DNA from 4 places in the Kitasatospora brasiliensis genome. Region 1 is predicted to be linked to each of the others. Evidence: riboswitches for the same ligand, from Rfam matches in the RefSeq annotation. Region 1 holds a riboswitch; each other region holds the start of a gene.

Region 1 (4,564 bases):
CGCGTTGGCAACGCCGTTGAGCGAGGTGACGGCACCGCTGCCGCTCGCCGGGGTGACGGCGCCGACGCAGCCGGACGGCGTCGCGCCGGCGGCCGCGTCGAGCACGTCGCCGAGGGTGGCGGTGGTGCCGGTCGGGGTGATGGTCACCGCGCAGGCACGCGGCTTGCCGGTGCCGTCGTCGACGACCAAGGCGAGCCGGGCGGCCGTACCCGGGGTGAAGGCAGTGGTGGCGGCCCAGCGCGGCTCGCCCGCGGTGACCGGGGTGGGCGGCGCGGCCGTGAAGCCGCCGCCGGCGACGGCGCGCAGCCCGTCCACCGAGGCGTAGGCACTGGGGGAGGTGTCGGTGGGCTGGTAGCGGAAGCCGCCGCCGGGGTTGAACTGCTGGGCGATCAGGAAGTCCACCGGGGTCTTGCTGGAGGCCGACGGGTTGAAGTCCGGGCCCTGCGGGTTGATGCCGCAGGCGTTGAGCCCGGACACCGCCCAGCCGTTGGAGTCGGTGTTGATCCCGTACATCGCCTTGAAGGCGCCGTTCAGCGGGTTGAAGTTGTTCTTCAGGAAGGTCTTGGCCGCGACCACGGCCGGGTCGGTGTTGGGCACCCCGGCCGCGCAGAGCGAGGCCATCGCGGCGCCGGTCATGTCGATGTCGCCGGGCTGGCCGAGCGCGGTCGGGTCGCCCGCGGCCTTGCTGTAGTTCCAGCCGCCGTCGGTGTGCTGGTTGGCGCGCACCGCGGCGACCGAGAGGTCCAGCAATGGCTGCGGCACCCGCTGGGCGCCGGCCTGGGTACGGGCGCCGCCGAGGGCGAGCAGGGCGAAGACGGTGCCGTTGAAGTTGGCGGACGAGCCGTAGTAGCCGGGCTCGGCGGTCTGCCAGTAGGACACCGCGTCGGCGACCAGGTTGCGGCCGGGGCCGACCCGGGCCGGATCGATGCCCGCCGCATAGGAGTTGAGGATGCCGCGCTCGTAGTCGGTGACCACCGGGTTGGCGCTCGGCCAGGTCGGCGCGGCGAGCTGGTTGCGGTACACCAGGCGGGCGTTCTTGGTGGTGTCGCCGCCCGGGGTGATGTCGGCGGCGGCGGTACCGGCGGCCGCGAAGGCGCTGAACGCCCACTCGTTGGACAGGCCGCTGCCCGCGTAGCCGCCGTCCGCGCCCTGGAGGGTGCGCAGGTAGGCGACGCCGTTGGCGCGGGAGGTGGCGATCTGGGCGGGGGTGGCGGTGGCCTGGGCCGGTATCGCGGTGGCGAGCGCGCAGCCGGCGGCGGCCAGGACGGCGGCGGCGGCGAGGCCGCGGCGAGCGGTGAGACGGGAGGCGGTGGTCACGGGAAGGGCTCCTGGGGTAGGGGGCTCCGACCGTGCCCGTGCGTCGACGGAGGTGCGCCGGCGCGGGGGCGGCCGACGCCCGGATCGCGTGGACGTACTTCCGCAGAGCTGTGTGGCCGCCGGGCATTCGGGCTCGCGGGGTGGACGAACCACCCCGTACACCGCTGCGCGTCAGCCCCGGATTCGCACCGGGTTCCCCCGCTCGGCCGAGCCGGGACGTTACCGCATTCCGGCCCCTACCGGCCGTGACGTAGGCGATATGACGAACCGTTGACCCTGCGGGTGGGCGCGTGGTCTGATGAAGCGTTTTTCCTCCGTGGCTGTCAGGGGAAGCCGGTTCGACTCCGGCGCTGTCCCGCAACCGTGTGCCCGTCGTGGCGAGCCCCTCCGGCTCGTGGCGACGGACGAGCCGGAATGCCTGCACCGCGGAATACGCACGAGCGTCGTCGAGGACTGCGACGCGGTACGGAACGCCCCCGCTCCGGGGAGCGCCCTGCTGCACCCGCGTGTCCGCGACCGGCGCCGGAGTCACAGGGAGTCGTTTCCGTGCCGGTCCACAGACACCGTCCCACCGGGTGGCGGCGAGGCACCGCCGCCCCGGCGGCGGCCACCGCCCTGACCGCGGGCAGCCTGGCCCTGGCGGCACTGCCCGCGACCGCGCACGCGGACCCGATGGAGCAGTGCACCGCCACCTCCGGCGCCGTCGTCGCGGTCGACTTCGGCCCCTTCGGCGGCGGAGTGCTGCGCGGGTGCGACGCCCACCCCACCACCGGGATGAACCTGCTGCACAACGCCGGGTTCGCCACCACCGGCACCGCCCATGACGGCCCCGGCTTCATCTGCCGGCTCGGCAACACCGAGTTCAACGGCGGCACCCAGTACCCGACCCCCGACAAGGAGGCCTGCGTCAACACCCCGCAGGCCACCGGGTACTGGTCGTACTGGATCGCCCCGGCCGGACAGGACACCTGGAAGTACGCCACGCTCGGCGCGATGTCCCAGAAGCCCGGGCCCGGCGAGGTCGAGGCCTGGGTGTACGGCGGCACCGACATCGGCGGCACCAGCGGGGCGCCGACCTTCAGCCCGGCGTCGGTCCGCGCCACCGGCGGCGCCTCGCCCTCGCCGAGCGGCGGCGCCACGCCGACCCCGACCGGCACCCCGACCACGACCCCCACCGGCACCCCGAAGCCGCCGCAGGGCGACCTGCCCGCCGCCGCCCGCTGGCTGATCGGCCGGCTGACCGACGGCGACCACGTGGTCGACCCCGACTGGGGCACCCTCGACCACGCCGCGACCGCCAACACCGCCCTCGCGCTCGCGGCGGCCGGCGGGCACGACGACACCCTGCGCAAGCTCGTCGCCTACCTCGCCGCCCACACCGGGGAGTTCGCCTTCCCCGCAGGCGCCGACGCGGCCCCCGACGTCCGGGGCGCCGCGCTGCTCGCCCTGGTCGCCGAGGTCACCGGCGGCAACCCGAGCGACTTCGGCGGCCACGACCTGATCGCCGCGCTCTCCTCCCACCTCTGTGAGGCCCCCGGCCGGGGCGGCGCCTGCGCCGCCGCCGGGGACTTCGAGGGCGCCTCCTGGCCCGTCAACCAGACCCTCGGCCTGCTCGCCCTCGCCCGCGCGGGCGTCGCCGTCCCGCAGAGCGCCGTCGACCGGCTGCTCTCCGCCCAGTGCGCCGACGGCGGCTTCTCCCCCGTCTACGTCGGCCCCCGCGAGCCCTGCGACGCCGACCCGGGCACCAGCGCCATGGCCTCCCTCGCCTTGCGCCGGACCGGCACCGCCGCCGACCGGACCGGGCGCTCCGACGCCTGGATCCTGAGCCGCCAACTGCCCGACGGCGCGCTGCCGGTGGACCCCACGTCCGGCGCGGGCGACAGCTACACCACGGCCCTCGCCGCCCAGGCCCTGCGCCAGGCGGGCCGGGCCCAGGCCCGGACGGCCGCCATCGGCTGGCTCGCCGCCCGGCAGCTGCCCGACGGCGGCTTCGGCACCGACCCGACGGCCACCCAGTCCGCCGGCTACGTCACCGAACAGGCCGTCCTGGCCCTGGCCGGCACCGACCTCGCCGAGCTGACCCACGACATCACCACCCCGCAGCCCGGCGGCCGGATGCCCGACCTCGCCAAGGGCGGCGCCTACCTCACCGATCCGGCCCGACTGCTGGACGGCCACTACTACGAGTCCGTCCCGGGCACCGGCTTCGGCGACTTCGGCCTCACCATCGACGCCGGCTTCGCGCTCGCCGCCACCGGCACGGACGACGCCGCGCTGCGCCGCCTCGCCGACTTCTTCGACCGCGGCGGCAAGGACGGCGGCGGCCGCGGCGTCAACGAATGGACGGGCGCGGGCACCGAGTTCGCCGGCGGCGGCTCGATCGGCAAGGCGGCGCTGTTCGCCGAGGTGACCGGCCGCAACCCGCGCGCCTTCGCCGGGCAGGACCTGATCGCCGCCCTGGCCGCGATGGTCTGCACCGAGCGCGGCCGGGCTCCCGACACCGCCTGCGCCGACCGGGGCAACTACCGGTACGCCACCTCGGTGTTCTCCCAGTCCCTCGGCATCATGGCCCAGCTGCGGGCCGGGGACGCCGCCCACGCCGCCGAGGCGGTGCGCTACCTGAGCGGCCTCCAGCACCCCGACGGCTCCTGGCCGAGCCTGATCCCGGCCACCGGGGACTCCGACGTGGACAGCACCGCGATCGCCGCGATGGCGCTCGACCTGCTCACAGACGACCCGAACGCCAAGCAGGCGGTGGACCGCGCGGTCACCTGGATCGCGGGCAAGCAGCTCGCCGACGGCGGCTTCCCCGGCGCGGCCGGCGACTCCACCAACTCGGCGGCGCTGGCCGTCCAGGCGCTCTCGCTGCGGGCCGGGAAGTACGGCACGGCGATCGCGCGGGCCCGGGACTTCCTGACCGGGCAGCAGAACCCGGACGGCGGGTTCAACGTCGCGGCGGGCGGGCAGCCGGGCTCGGACGTGCGGGCCTCCACCCAGGTGCTGGGTGGCGTGGTCGGGACCTCCTTCGGCACGCTGAGCCGACCGGTGGAGGCGGGGACGCCCGAGCCGGGCGGCTCGCCCTCCCCGAGCGGCTCGCCGAAGCCGAGCCCGAGTCCGACCGGCATCGAGGGCAGCCACCCCGCGACCCTCCCGCCCGCCGGCAGCGATGACGGTGCCGCGCCGGTGATCAACGACGGCAACGACGGCAAAGTCGGTAACTCGGGCAACGCCGGTCACGCGGGCCCGT
Region 2 (4,564 bases), on a different contig from region 1:
GCGAAGGCGTCCAGGTCGCGGGCCGAGGAGGCCAGGACCGTGACACCGGCCAGCGCGACCGCCGTCAGGAAGACGGCGGTGGGCCAGCGCACGCCGGCGACCGAGCCCAGCGTCCACTCCATGACACCGCGCGCCGCGTTGCGGTCCCCGAGGACCATCACGACGAACGAGGTGTAGGCCCCGCACATCTGTCCCACCGCGATGCCGGCGAGCACGGTCCGGGTGGTCGGCAGCGACCGGGTGCGCGCCCCGGCCAGGGCCAGGACGACGGCGGCGGCGAGCAGCGCGCCGGCGAAGGCCGCCGTCGCCACCGCTCCGGTGCCCTCGGCGCCGGTCACCCCGACGCCGAGGACGATCACGGTGACCGCGCCGGCGGCGGCTCCGTCGGAGATCCCGAGCAGGAACGGGTCGGCCAGGTCGTTGCCGGTCAGCGTCTGCAGCACCGCGCCGCAGACCGCGAGGCCGGCGCCGGTGGCGGCCGCTCCCAGGACCCTGGGCAGCCGCAGCTGCCAGACGATCCGGTCGTCCAGCAGGGTCACGTGCGGGTCGCCCAGCCCGAGACGGCGCAGGACGACGTCGATCACCGTCCGGAGCGGCTCGGGCTGCGAGCCCACGGCCAGGCCGAGGAGCACGGTGGTCAGCAGCAGGGCCACGCCGACGGCCAGGACCGCCGTCGCGCGGCCCCGGCCGGAGCGCCGCGCGACGGGGTGGGGCGCGGTGGTCATGAACCCGGGCGCAGCCGGCTCAGTCCGGCGGACACCTTGGCGGCGCCGTCGGCGAGCAGCACGCCGGGGGTGGACTCCGAGAACGGCAGCACCACGAAGGCCTTGCGCCGCACGGCCGCGAGCCGGCTCAGGACGGGGTCGTTCTCCAGGTAGTCGATCCTGGACTGGGCCGAGTCCCAGTCGGCGTCCGCGAGCACGATGGCGTCCGGGTCCGCCGCGACGACCTTCTCCCAGCTCACGGTCTGCCAGCCGCCGGGCAGGTCCCCGAAGACGTTGGTGGCGCCCACGGCGTCGAGCACCAGCTGGGGTCCGCCGTGGCCGGCGCCGACGAACGGCGTCTTGGTGTCCGAGTCGTACCACAGGACCTTCAGGCCCTTGCCCGCGGCCGTCGCGGTCAGCTGGGCCAGCTGCTGCTCCTGCTGCTGCCGGATCGCGGCGGCCCGGTCCGTGACACCGAAGACCTTGGCGACGTCGTTCAGCTCGCCCCACGCCGCCTGCCAGGTCGTCGGCGGCACCAGGGACTTGTCCGAGCAGCCGAACGGGGACACGTAGGACGGGATGCCCTGGCCCCGCAGTTCCTCCCGGGTGCCCGCGACCTTGTCGGTGTACGCGCTGGAGTAGGAGGCGTACAGGAAGTCGGGACGGGCCGCGAGGAGGTTCTCCTTCGTCGGGTACTTCTTGGAGAGCACCGGGACGGAGTCGTAGGCCGCCTTCCACTTCTCCGGGACGGCATCGTCGAGGTAGGCGGTACCGGCCATGCGGGACTGCAGGCCGAGGGCCAGGGCCACCTCGGTGGCACCCTGGTTGAGCGTCACCAGCCGCTCGGGCGGTGCGCCGACGGACACGGTGGTCCCGCAGTTGTCCACGCTGACCGGCCCGGCGCTTCCGGTCGCCCCGCCGGACGCGACGGGCGCGGGGGCGCCGGTGCAGGCTCCGAGCACGCCGATGAACAGGAAGGCCCCGAGCACCCGGCCGGCGCGCATCGCACCGGTGGGACGAGCGGAACATATGGAACGAAACGGACGCGGCTGACCGCTGGGCACGTGTTCTCCAAAACCCTCGTGGAACATGTCGCGCCGTGGCCGGTCTCCTGGCTTCCGCATCGACGCGCCGCGACCGACCTTCCCAAGCGGCTCTTGTGACCCGCCCAGTGGCCCTGACCGCTGGGCAAGCCGGTCAGCGAGGGCCGCGACACTCCGCGGCAACAGTGGCGAGGGCCGCACCGGACTTCGACCGGTTTCCCGTGCACCACGGCGTTGGCACGGTATCAGGCGTGGTCAAAGCGGTGCCGCCCGGCTCCTGGGACGGCCGCCCGGGCCGCTCGCGGCGCCGCCCGTCGCCTGGAGACCGGCGGCGTTCCTCGGACAAGTGGAGTACCCGCACGACGCGCCCGCTCCCCCGTACGGTGCCGATCGCCCGCGCGGTGTTTCGGCCCCCGGCCGCACGCGATAGTGATCGTGCGGCAGACGACGGCGGTCACCCCCAGGAGGACAGATGGCAGAACGCGTCCCGGCGCCGAACGCTCCCGTACCCGAGGAGGTCGGGCGGATGTACGACCGGATGACCCTGCTCGGCGCCGACCTCCTGGGGAACGGGCACGGCTACAACGCCCACCTCGGCTACTGGGACGGCCCGCACAGCGAGCTGACGTACGACCAGGCCACCGACCGGCTCACCGACGTCATGGCGCAGCGCCTGCGGCTCGGCTCCGGGGCCCGCCTGCTGGACGTCGGCTGCGGGGTGGGCGCCCCGGCCGTACGGATCGCCCGCCGCACCGGCGCCGAGGTGACGGGCATCGCGGTCAGCCGGGAGCAGATCGCCCGCGCCGACGAGCTGGCGCACACCGCCGGCCTCCGGGGCCAGGTGTCCTTCCGGCAGGCCGACGCCATGGACCTGCCGTACGCCGACGCCTCCTTCGACGCCGTCCTCGCGATCGAGTCGATGCCCCACATGCCCGACCGGGGGCGGGTCCTGCGGGAGATGCGCCGGGTGCTGCGCCCCGGCGGCAGGGTCGTGCTGACCGACTTCTTCCGACGCCGCTCGCCGTCCCCCGCCACCCACCCGCTGCGGCAGACCATGGGCTCGACGACCGTGCCGCTCGACGACTACCCGGCGATCCTGCGGGCGGCGGGCCTGGAGTTCGTCGAGATGCTGGACATCACCGAGGAGACCGTGCCCCGGTCCTTCGCCGCCCTGGCGGAGCAGGCGAAGGACCTGCACCTGGCGCCGGAGGACACCGAGGCCCAGTGCTACTTCAACCCCCAGGCCGTCATCGACACGGACCTGCTCGGCTACCTCCTCGTCGCCGCCCGGCGACCGCGGGACTGAGCCACCCCCGTGGAGGGCGCCATGACCGTCGCGGCGCAGCTGCCGTTCGACCAGCACGACCCGCTGCGCCTCGCGCCCCGGCTGCGCGAGCTCCAGGCCCGGGGCCCGGTGCACCGGGTGCGCACCGCGCTGGGGGACGAGGCGTGGCTGGTCACCGGCCACGCGCGGGTCCGCCGGCTGCTGGACGACCCGAGGCTCGGCCGCTCCCACCCGACGCCCGAGACCGCGGCCCGCACCGGCGAGACCCTGTTCGACGCGGTGCTCGGCGACTTCGACACCGAGGCCGCCGACCACGCGCGCATCCGTACGCTGCTGCAACCGCACTTCTCGCCCCGGCGGATGCGGGAGCTGCGCCCGCGCGTCGAGGCCCTGACGGCGGGCCTGCTGGACGAGCTGACCGGGCACGGCCCGCCGGCCGACCTGCACGCCGGGCTCGCCGTGCCGCTGCCGGTCCTGGTGATCTGCGAGCTGCTGGGCGTCCCGTACGAGGACCGCGACCTCTTCCGCGCGGCCACCGAGGCCGCCGCCGACACCGGCGACCGGGCCCGTTCGCAGCGCGGGGTGGGCGAGCTGTTCGCCTACGGGCGCGAGCTGGTCGCCCGCAAGCGCGCCCAGCCGGGCGACGACGTGATCTCCCGGCTGGCCGCGGCCGAGGGCGTCGGCGACGAGGAGGCCGCCGGGCTGTCGATGGCCCTGCTGTTCGCCGGGCACGAGACCACCGTGGTGCACATCGGGCTGGGGGCGCTGCTGCTGCTGGCGAACCCCGAGCAGTGGCGGGCCTTGGTGGCCGATCCCGGGCTGGTGCCGAAGGCCGTCGAGGAGATCCTGCGCGCCTCGGCCAAGGGCACCGCCGGCGGCATCCCCCGCTACGCGCGCGAGGACCTGGACATCGACGGCACCGCCGTACGGGCCGGGGACCTGGTGCTGCTGGGCCACGGCGCCGCCAACCACGACCCCGCCGTCTTCCCCGACCCGGACCGGCTCGACCTCGCCCGCCCGGCCCCGGCGCACGTCACCTTCGGGCACGGCGCCCGCTACTGCCTCGGCGCGCCGCTGGCCCGGATCGAGCTCCAGGCGGTGTTCACCCAGCTGGTCACCCGTCTCCCGACGCTGCGTCCGGCCGTCGACGCTGACGGGCCGCGGATGCGCCACGGCGCGCTGACCGGCGGGCTGGCCGCCCTCCCGGTGCACTGGTGAGGCCGCTCCGCAGGCCCCCGGGCGCCACGGCGGCCCACCGGGCGTACCCGGCGGCGCCGCTGCCCTACCCCGACGGCTGGTTCTGCCTCGGCTTCGGTCACGAGGTCGGCCGGGGCCGGGTGGTGACGCGCCGGCTGATGGGCGAGGACGTGGTCCTGGCCCGCGGCGCGAGCGGCGTGCTGCGCGCCCTGCGCCCGCACTGCCCGCACCTGGGCGCCCACCTCGGGGTGATGGGCAGTGTCCGGGGCGAGGAGATCACCTGCGGCTTCCACCGGTTCGTGTTCAGCCTGGACGGGCCCTGCCGGCGCACCTCG
Region 3 (4,564 bases), 510 kb from region 1:
GGCTGCACGCTGAACGCGCCAACCTGCGCGCGGTGGTGGAGGCGGCGGCCGCACGCGGTTGGCACGGTGAGGTGTGGCGGCTCTGCGAGTCGCTCTGGCCGCTGTACCACGGCCGCAAGCTCTACGACGACTGGATCGCGACCCACGAGCGCGGCATCGAGTCGGCCCAGTGGGACAACTGCCCGGACGCCGTGGTCCGGATGCGCAACCAGCTCGCCCGCGCCCACCACGAGCGCAAGGAATTCCGGCTCGCCGCCGAGCAGTTGGCGCTCGCCACCGAGCTGGTACCGCTGGTGGCCAACCGCCAGGTGGTCGGGGTGCTCCACGAGACGGACGGTCTGCTCTGCCTGGCCGACGGCCGCCCGGCCGACGCGGTGCGGCGGTTCACCCTGGCCCTGGCGGCGAACCGGGGTGACGAGCACGGCGAGATCGTCCAGAGCTACAACCTGGCGCAGGCGTTGATCGCCGACGGCCGTCCGGAGCAGGCGCTGACCCTGCTGGCCGAGGCCACGGCCCAGGCCGAGCGGACGCGGGACGAGGACATGCTGATGAAGCTGCCGCTGATCCGCGCCCGCGCTCACCAGGCGCTCGGGCAGCTCGACCTCGCCGTCGTCCAGGCGGAGGACTGCGCCCGGCAGGCCGCAGACCGGAGCCAGCCGGCGAAGGAGGCCCAGGCCCACACCCTGCTGGTCGCCCTCGCCGAGCAGCGCGGGGACGAGGAGCTGGCCGAGCGCAGCCGCGCCCGGCTGCGGGAGTTGCGGAACTAGGGCCCGGTGCGGAAGGACACCCGGGTGCGGTGCTCGCCGGTGCGGATGGTGAGCCCGTGCTCGGGGAGACCGGCCGGGTCGCCGCCGTCGGTGAGCCAGCAGGCCACCGCGGAGCCGAGCAGCAGCGGGTCGACGCCGGGGTCGGGGCGCTCCCAGTCCGGCTCGGCGCGGGCCTCCAGGAGCAGGCCGCCGCGCAGCCGGAGCAGGTGGCGGGCCGGGCCGAGGGCGGCCACCGCGACGGCGAGGCCGGGCAGTTCGGTGGCGGAGTCGGTGAGCCAGCGGGTGGCGGGGCGTTCGGCGCGCACCTCCGTCCGGGCGAGGACCTCCGCGGTGTAGCGCAGGGCGTCGCCGGGGTGTTCGTCGGTGAGGGCGTGGAAGCCGCGCGGGGTGTGGTCGTTCGGGTCGAAGGGGTAGCGCCGCAGGCTCACCTCCGTCCCCTCGCTCTTGCCCTCGACGTCGTACGCGGTGGGCCGCTCGGCGGTCTCGGGGTGCGGCGCGGGCTTGGGGTAGGGCGGCAGGGCCGGCTCGTCCGCGGGTTCGTCCAACCGGTCCAGGAAGGAGTAGAGCAGCGGGCGCAGCAGCCGGGCGGATTCGCCGCGGTGGGCGAGGGAGCGGTCGGTGATCCCGCGCAGGGCGGCCGGGTCCTGGGCGAGGGCCCGTTCGACCTGGGCGGCGAGGTCGCCGTCGGGGTCGAGGACGGGCGCGTTCTGGCCGAAGTCGTAGCTGGGGGAGCGCGGGTCGAGTTCGGCGGCGCCGGTGGCGACCAGCACGGTGGGGCGCTCCAGGGCGGCGCCGTAGAAGGAGACCGAGCCGTGGTCGCCGATCAGGAGGTCGGCGGCGACCAGGGCGGTCTGCCAGCCCTGGTGGGGCGGGATCAGGCGCAGGCCCATCCGGCGGGCGCCGTCGAGCAGGGCCTCGGGGTCGTGCCGGCTCCAGATGTTGGGGTGCAGCACCACGGCGACGGTGTACTCGTCGGCGGGCAGCCGGCGGACCAGCCGCTGGGGGAGGTCGGGGCGGCGGCCGAATAACGAGTGCTCGCTCCAGGTGGAGTTGACGACGACGAGCCGCCGCCCGTCGACGGCGCCGAGGGCGGCGCGGTAGCCGTCCCGGGAGCGCCGGCTGGCGAGCATCCGGTCGAAGCACGGGTCGCCGACCACCCGGGCGACGTCCAGCGCCTCGGGGCAGGAGACCCGCAGCCGGTCCAGTTGCTCGGGGTGGGAGAGGCCGAGGACGTCCACGAACACCCGTCCGCGGTGGGTGAGTTCGTTCCGGGACAGGCCGGCGGCGCTGACCGCGTCGCCGGTGGACTCGGTGACCAGGCGGTTGTAGCCGGCGCCGTGCGGGAGGACGACGAGGCGGGCGTCCAGGCGGTGCATGGAGGAGTGGACGGCGCAGGCGACGGCCAGGTCGAAGCGGCGGCGGACGGCGTCCTCCCAGTCCAGCACGGTGAAGCCGGGCAGGCCGTGCAGGTACTCGTCCAGGGCGCGGTCGGCGAAGGCGGAGCCGGGGTTGACGGTGAAGTACCGCTCGACGCCGTCCGGGCTCAGCAGGGTGAGGACGTCCAGGACCCGGGTGGCCGAGGTGAGGGTGCGGGCGACCGCCAGCACGCGGGCCCTGACCGGCCGGGTGTTCCAGCGGTCGGCGGGCCAGACGTGGGGGTGGGACGGCACACCATGATCGTACTCATCGGGCCCGGCGGCGGCGCGCCCTTCCGGAGATCGGGTCGGCCGGATGTACGGGACGCGTGCGGGCGTCCGCGTCCGGCGGCGTTCTGTGATTCCGGACACCTGCGCAGGTCTGGGGCCTTGCACGGGTCGGGTGAGGCCCCTACCGTGTTGCCCGCCGTGGTGCTCGGGAAGACCGGTGACGGACCCTCAGGGGTCCCAGCCCGGAGCGGCCCTCGCCACTGTGATCGGGTCGTTCCTCCGCCCGTGGAGGAGCGTCGCCGGTACCCATGAAGCCACTGGGCGCCTCGCGCCTGGGAAGGCGGGTACGGGTGTCCCGTAAGCCAGGAGACCGGCCACGGCATCTCACGAGGTATTCCACGAGGTGCTGGAGCGTGATCCGCAGATGACCCTGCCCGAAACCGTGGCCGGCGGCGCCAAGCCGGCCCCCTCCGTGCTGCCCACCTTCGCGTGGCGGCGCGAGGACACCGTCCGTACGGTCGGGCTGATGGGGGTGATCCTGGCCATGCACGTGGTGGCCTTCGGCACCCTGATCTTCCTGGTCGCACCCGAGAAGTACGAGGTCGGCACCCAGGTCTTCGGGGTGGGCCTGGGCATCACCGCCTACACCCTCGGCATGCGGCACGCCTTCGACGCCGACCACATCGCGGTGATCGACAACACCACCCGCAAGCTGATGGCGGACGGGAAGCGGCCGGTCTCGGTGGGCTTCTGGTTCGCCCTCGGGCACTCCTCGATGGTGGTGCTGATGGCCGCCCTGGTGGCGGGCGGGGCGCAGCTGGCGAACACCCTGATGGACGACGAGTCGACCACCCACAAGTGGCTCGGCGTGGTCGGGACGACCACCTCCGGCGTGTTCCTCTACCTGATCGGCGCGCTCAACCTGGCGGCGCTGCTCGGCATCCTCAAGGTGTTCCGGGCGATGCGGGCCGGGCAGTTCGACGAGAAGGAGCTGGAGGCGCACCTGGACTCGCGGGGCTTCATGGCCCGGGTGCTGAACCGGGCGACCCGCTCGATCACCCGGCCGGGGCAGATGTTCCCGGTGGGGATGGTGCTGGGCCTGGGCTTCGACACCGCGACCGAGGTCACCCTGATGGTGATGGCCGGTTCGGGCGCGGCCTCGGGGCTGCCCTGGTACGCGATCGTCTGCCTGCCGTTGCTGTTCGCGGCCGGGATGAGCCTGTTCGACACCCTGGACGGGACGTTCATGAACTTCGCGTACCAGTGGGCCTTCGCCAACCCGGTGCGGAAGGTGTACTACAACCTGACCATCACCGGTCTGTCGATCGCGGTGGCCTTCATCATCGGCACCATCGAGCTGGTCGGGGTGCTGCACGAGAAGCTCGACCTGACCGACCCGGTCACCGGGTTCATCGCGGACATCTCGCTGGACAACGTCGGCTACGCGATCGCCGGGCTGTTCGTGGTGGTCTGGGCGATCGCGATCGGGTACTGGAAGCTCGCCCGGGTCGAGAAGCGCTGGACGCCCGCCGGGGAGTCCTGAGACGCGGCGGAGCGGGGGGCGCAGGGGGCGCGCCGGGGTCACCGGGGGTTCCGGCGGGGGAGCTCGGCGGGCGGTTCGGGCCGGGGGTTCGTAGGCTCGACGCATGGCGGATGCGTACGCGGGGCGGCGGGAGCGGGTGAGGGAGCACTGCGGTGCGGCCGGGGCCGACGCGGCGCTGATCACCCGCGCGGCGAACGTGCGGTACCTGACGGGCTGCGCCCCCTGCGGGGCGACCCTGCTGCTGACCAGGGAGCGGGCCCTGCTCGCGCTGCCGGACGACCTTCCGCCGGACGACACCGGGGAGCACTTGATCGCCCCGGACGTCACCCGGCTGCCGGTGGCGGCCGGGTCGGACACCGCGCTGGCCGCCGCGGCCGCCGCCGCGCTGTCCGGGGTGTCGGGCCTGGCGGTGGAGGAGCACGACCTGACCGTCAGCCGCCACCGGGCGGTCGGCGGCCGGATCGAGGGGGCCGCTCTGGTGGACCTCGGCCAGATGGTCGAGCGGCTGCGGGTGGTCAAGGACGAGCACGAGATCGCCGACCTGCGGATCGCCGCCGAGATCGCCGACCAGGCGCTCGGCGAGCTGCTGGAGTCGATCCTGGTCGGCC
Region 4 (4,564 bases), on a different contig from region 1:
CCGCCCGCGCGGTCAGCGGGCCGTTACGGTGCGCAGGTAGGCGGCCAGCGCGCTGATCGCGGCCGGGTTGCGCGGGCTCTCCACCATGTCGACGTAGTCCATGGTGAAGATCCGGTCGTTCCTGATCGCGGCGACGTTCGCCAGCGGCGGGAAGGACGTGAGGAAGCGGCGCTTCTCCTCGGCGCCGGTGCTGCCGTAGTCGTTGATCACGATCACCTCGGGGTCGAGCCGCACCACGCTCTCCCAGCCGGCCGTGAACCAGGTGTCGGCGCGGTCGCCCATGATGTTGGTCCCGCCGGCCTTGGCGATGATCTCGTTGGCGGCGGCGAACTTCCCGGCGGTGTACGGCTTGTCCTGCCCGCTGTCGTACAGGAAGACGGACGGGTGGCGCTCGGGCTGGGGGACGGCGGCGATCTGCGCCTTGAAGCCGGCGATCAGCTTGTCGGCGCGGTCCTTGACGTCGAAGATCTCGCCGAGGTTGGTCAGGTCGGTGTAGAGCGCCTCCAGTGGGTCCATCACGCCGCGCTCGGTGCCCTTGCCGCTGCGGCAGGACTCGCTGAGCACGTAGGAGTCGATGCCGAGCGCCTTGAAGGCCTGCGGGGTGACGCCGGCGCCCTCGTCGAAGCCGTAGTGCCAGCCGGCGAAGACCAGGTCGGCCTTGGCGTCCAGGGCGATCTCCTTGGTGAGTACCTTCTTGGAGAGCCAGGTGGTCTGCTGGTAGCCGTCCTTCCAGGAGACCTGGTCGATCCTGCCCTTGTCGTCGGGCATCACGTAGCCGGCCATCCGGTCGGCGAGGCCGAGCGAGAGCATCAGCTCGGTGATGTTGACGTCGTTGGTCACCACCCGGGCGGGCTTCTGGGCGAAGGTGAGCTTCTCGCCGCAGTTCTCCACCGTCACCGGGTAGTGGGCGGTGGTGGTGGCGGCCTCCTTGGGGGCGATCTCGGCGCCGCAGGCGGTGAGTCCGAGGGTGAGCAGGGCGGCGGCGGCAACGGCCTTGGTACGCACGGTGGTTCCTTCGACGGGGTGGATCAGGCGGAGGGGGCGAGGCGGTCGAACAGCAGCTGGACGGCGCCGGTCTCCGGGTGCCGCACCGGGGTGGCGCGGACGCCGAACACCTCGGCCAGCAGGGCGGGTCGGAGCACCTCGTGGGGCGGGCCGGAGGCGACGATCCGCCCCGCCCGCAGCACGTACAGCAGGTCGCAGTGGCCGGCCGCCAGGTTGAGGTCGTGCAGCGCGGTGAGCACCGTCGGGCCGGCCTCGCGGGCGAGCGCCAGCACCTCCAACTGGTGGGCGATGTCGAGGTGGTTGGTGGGTTCGTCCAGCACCAGCAGGCGCGGCTCCTGGACCAGCGCGCGGGCGAACAGCACCCGCTGCTTCTCGCCGCCGGACAGGCTCAGGAAGCCCCGCTCGGCGAGGTGCCCGGCCCGGACCTTGCGCAGCGCCTCGGCGCAGCGCTCCTCGTCCCCGTCGGTGGGGGCGCCGAAGCCGCGGCGGTGCGGCAGCCGGCCCATGGCGACCACCTCGGCCACGGTGAAGTCGAACTCGGCGGAGTGCTCCTGGGAGAGCGCGGCCACCCGCCGGGCGCTCGCGCGGGCGGTGAGCGCGTGCAGGTCGTCGCCGGCCAGCCGGACGGCGCCGCCGGCGGGCTTGAGCACCCGGTAGACGCAGCGCAGCAGGGTCGACTTGCCGCTGCCGTTCGGCCCGACCAGTCCGACCACCTGCCCGGCGGCGGCCGCCAGGTTCACCTCGTGGACCAGCCGGGTGCCGGCCAGCTCCACCGAGACGGCGTCCACGGCGAGGTCCTGGGCTTCGGTCGTCCCGTTCATCGGCCGGCTCCGAAGGCCTGGCCGCGGCGGCGCATCAGCAGCAGGAAGGCGGGCACGCCGAGCACCGCGGTGAACACCCCGACGGGCAGTTCGGCGGGCGCCAGCAGGGTGCGCGACGCGATGTCCACCCAGACCAGCAGCAGTGCCCCGGCGAGCGGCGCGATCACCAGCACCCGGCGGTGCCCGGCGCCGACCAGCATCCGGGCCAGGTGCGGCATCAGCAGCCCGACGAAGCCGATCGCCCCGCTGACCGCGACCACGGTGCCGGTGACGGCGGCGGTGACCACGAACAGCTCGCGGCGCAGCCGGTCCGGGTCCACCCCGAGCGAGGCGGAGGTCTCGTCGCCCATGGCGAGCGCGTCCAGCCGGCCGGCGGCGCACTGCAGGTAGGCCAGGCCGGCCAGCACGGTGGCGGCGGCGAGCGGCACCTTGCCCCAGGTGGCGCCGCCGAGGCTGCCGAGCAGCCACATCATGGCGTCCCGGGCGGCCTCGCCGCGGTCGGCGGCGAAGACCATCAGGGTGGTGGCGGCGGAGAAGCCGTAGGACAGGGCGGTGCCGGTGAGCACCAGGCGCAGCGGGGTGAGCCCGTACGCGGTGCGGGCGGCGAGGTAGACCAGTGTCATCGCGGCGAGCGCGGAGCCGAAGGCGGAGGCGGAGATCGCCCACACCCCGAGCGAGGCGAAGGCGCCGAACAGCAGGACGGCGTTGGCGCCGACGGCCGCGCCGGAGGAGATGCCGAGGACGAAGGGGTCGGCCAGGGCGTTGCGCACCAGGGCCTGGACGGCGACGCCGCAGGCGGCCAGTCCGGCGCCGACCACGGCGGCGAGGATGGTGCGCGGCAGCCGGATCTGCCAGACGATCGCGTAGGCGGCGGCCTCGTCCGCGTCCAGCCGACCGCCGGTCAGTCCGGCGCCGAGCAGCCGCAGGACGTGGGGCAGGTCGATCCCGGAGGAGCCGAGGGCGACCCCGCAGACCAGCGAGAGCAGCAGGGCGACGGCGAGGCCGGCGGCGAGCGGGGCGACGGGTGCGCGGCGGGTGGGCGGGCCGGCCGCGCGGTCTGCGGGCGCGCGGTCCACGGAGGGGCGGTTCACGGGTGCGCCTTGCCTCGGGCCGCGGGTGCGCCGGGGCGGGCGCGCGGGCGTGCCGGGGCGCCGTTCCCCTCGCAGTCCGCGGCGAGTTGTCGGGAGGTCGGCGGCCGAGGGCGATCGGGCTGGCGTGGCCGTCCGGGCTGGTACGGGCCGCGCTCACCGTTGCGGGTCAGCGCCGGATTCACACCGGACTTCCCCCTCGGACGCCCTGGCAGCATAACAGCCGCTCAGGGCATTCAACCCTTACCGATGGCGGGTGGGACGTGAACGCACGACCGCCCCCGTCCGGTGGTCCGGACGGGGGCGGTCGGGTGGCGACTCGTCAGGCTCAGGCCTGCTTGGTCTCCCAGAAGATCTTGTCGACCTCGGCGATCAGGTCCAGCAGGGCCTGGCCGGTGGCCGGGTCGGTGGACGCCTTGGCGGCCGAGGCGGCCTTCAGGGTGTCGTTGATCAGCTGGTGCAGCTGCGGGTACTTCTCGAAGTGCGGGGCCTTGAAGTAGTCGCTCCACAGCACCGAGATGTGGTGCTTGACGGCCTCGGCGCGCTGCTCCTTGATGATGATGGCGCGGGCGCGGAAGTGCGCGTCCTCGTTGGCCTGGTACTTCTCCTGGGTGGCCTTGACGGACTCGGCCTCCAGCTTGGCCTGCGCCGGGTCGTAGACGCCGCACGGCAGGTCGCAGTGGGCGTGGGCGGTGGCGCGAGGTGCAAACAGACGAGAGAACATGGGAGTCCTTCCTTAGATCGTCTTCCCGCGCCCGAGATTACCCTTCCGCCCTCCCGGATTCGCGATCGGGCGGTGGGCCTAGGGCAAAAGGCGGACCGGGAACCATGTCATTTCGGACATCGAACGGATGACGGTCCGTACGGCAGACTGGGGGTCGGCCGAGCGGGAGGAGGAGTCGTGGCGCGGAGCACGCGACCGGAGGGCAGCGCACTGCCGTTCGGGCTGGTCGACGTGGCGGGGCCGTCGATGGTCCCGACCCTGCGCGAGGGCGACCGGCTGCTGGTCCGCTACGGGGCCCCGATCCGGCCGGGCGCGGTGGTGCTCTTCCGGCACCCCTTCCAGCAGGACCTGCTGGTGGTGAAGCGGGCCGCGGAGCGCCGGGCCGAGGGCTGGTGGCTGCTGTCCGACAACCGCCCGGTGGACAGCGACAGCCGCAGCTACGGTGCCGTCCCGGACGAGCTGGTGCTCGGCCGGGCGCTGCTGCGGCTGCGTCCGAGCCCGGCCTGGCTGGCGCCGGGCCGTCGACTGGAGCGGCTGCTGCTCACCCCGCGGCTGGCCCGGGTGCCGGGCCTGGCCCGCCGGCTCGGCGCCTGGGTCGAGGACGTCTAGAAGCGGGCGTCTGGAAGCGGACGTCTGGAAGCGGGCGTGGAGAACGCGCCGCTACGCCTGGGCGGCGGCCTCCGCCTCCTGGCGCTTGCGGGCCCGGTAGGCGGCCACGTTGGCGCGGGTCGCGCAGCGGTCCGAGCAGTAGCGGCGGGAGCGGTTGGTCGAGGTGTCCAGGTAGGCGTTGCGGCAGGGCGCGGCCTGGCAGATGCCGAGCCGGTCGGCGCCCAGCTCGGTCAGGTGGACGGCCAGCCCCATGCAGGCGACCGCGCTGAAGTGCGCGGTGGCGGTGGCGGAGTTGTCGGCCAGGTGCAGGTGCCAGC

Evidence for each region. A riboswitch is a leader RNA that binds a small molecule or an ion and turns the genes downstream of it on or off. The one in region 1 is predicted to bind cobalamin.
Region 2: linked by a shared signal. The riboswitch ahead of QWJ13_RS29595 (ABC transporter substrate-binding protein) and the one ahead of QWJ13_RS00270 (prenyltransferase/squalene oxidase repeat-containing protein) in region 1 are both predicted to bind cobalamin.
Region 3: linked by a shared signal. The riboswitch ahead of nicT (Nickel transporter NicT) and the one ahead of QWJ13_RS00270 (prenyltransferase/squalene oxidase repeat-containing protein) in region 1 are both predicted to bind cobalamin.
Region 4: linked by a shared signal. The riboswitch ahead of QWJ13_RS21065 (FecCD family ABC transporter permease) and the one ahead of QWJ13_RS00270 (prenyltransferase/squalene oxidase repeat-containing protein) in region 1 are both predicted to bind cobalamin.

What each region holds. Positions count from the first base shown of each region.
Region 1 covers NZ_JAUOOW010000001.1:67,335-71,898, reverse strand. Annotated here, with positions in the region: gene QWJ13_RS00275 (prenyltransferase/squalene oxidase repeat-containing protein) at 1-1,317, opposite strand, end outside; cobalamin riboswitch at 1,439-1,516, opposite strand; cobalamin riboswitch at 1,620-1,757, shown strand; gene QWJ13_RS00270 (prenyltransferase/squalene oxidase repeat-containing protein) at 1,864-4,564, shown strand, end outside.
Region 2 covers NZ_JAUOOW010000008.1:209,145-213,708, reverse strand. Annotated here, with positions in the region: gene QWJ13_RS29600 (FecCD family ABC transporter permease) at 1-725, opposite strand, end outside; gene QWJ13_RS29595 (ABC transporter substrate-binding protein) at 722-1,708, opposite strand; cobalamin riboswitch at 1,789-1,993, opposite strand; gene QWJ13_RS29590 (SAM-dependent methyltransferase) at 2,220-3,053, shown strand; gene QWJ13_RS29585 (cytochrome P450) at 3,075-4,250, shown strand; gene QWJ13_RS29580 (Rieske 2Fe-2S domain-containing protein) at 4,247-4,564, shown strand, end outside.
Region 3 covers NZ_JAUOOW010000001.1:575,472-580,035, reverse strand. Annotated here, with positions in the region: gene QWJ13_RS02595 (AAA family ATPase) at 1-767, shown strand, start outside; gene QWJ13_RS02590 (hypothetical protein) at 764-2,437, opposite strand; cobalamin riboswitch at 2,596-2,806, shown strand; gene nicT (Nickel transporter NicT) at 2,838-3,956, shown strand; gene QWJ13_RS02580 (M24 family metallopeptidase) at 4,060-4,564, shown strand, end outside.
Region 4 covers NZ_JAUOOW010000005.1:338,441-343,004, reverse strand. Annotated here, with positions in the region: gene QWJ13_RS21075 (ABC transporter substrate-binding protein) at 13-1,005, opposite strand; gene QWJ13_RS21070 (ABC transporter ATP-binding protein) at 1,029-1,826, opposite strand; gene QWJ13_RS21065 (FecCD family ABC transporter permease) at 1,823-2,917, opposite strand; cobalamin riboswitch at 3,024-3,154, opposite strand; gene sodN (superoxide dismutase, Ni) at 3,243-3,638, opposite strand; gene sodX (nickel-type superoxide dismutase maturation protease) at 3,885-4,247, shown strand; gene QWJ13_RS21050 (CGNR zinc finger domain-containing protein) at 4,299-4,564, opposite strand, start outside.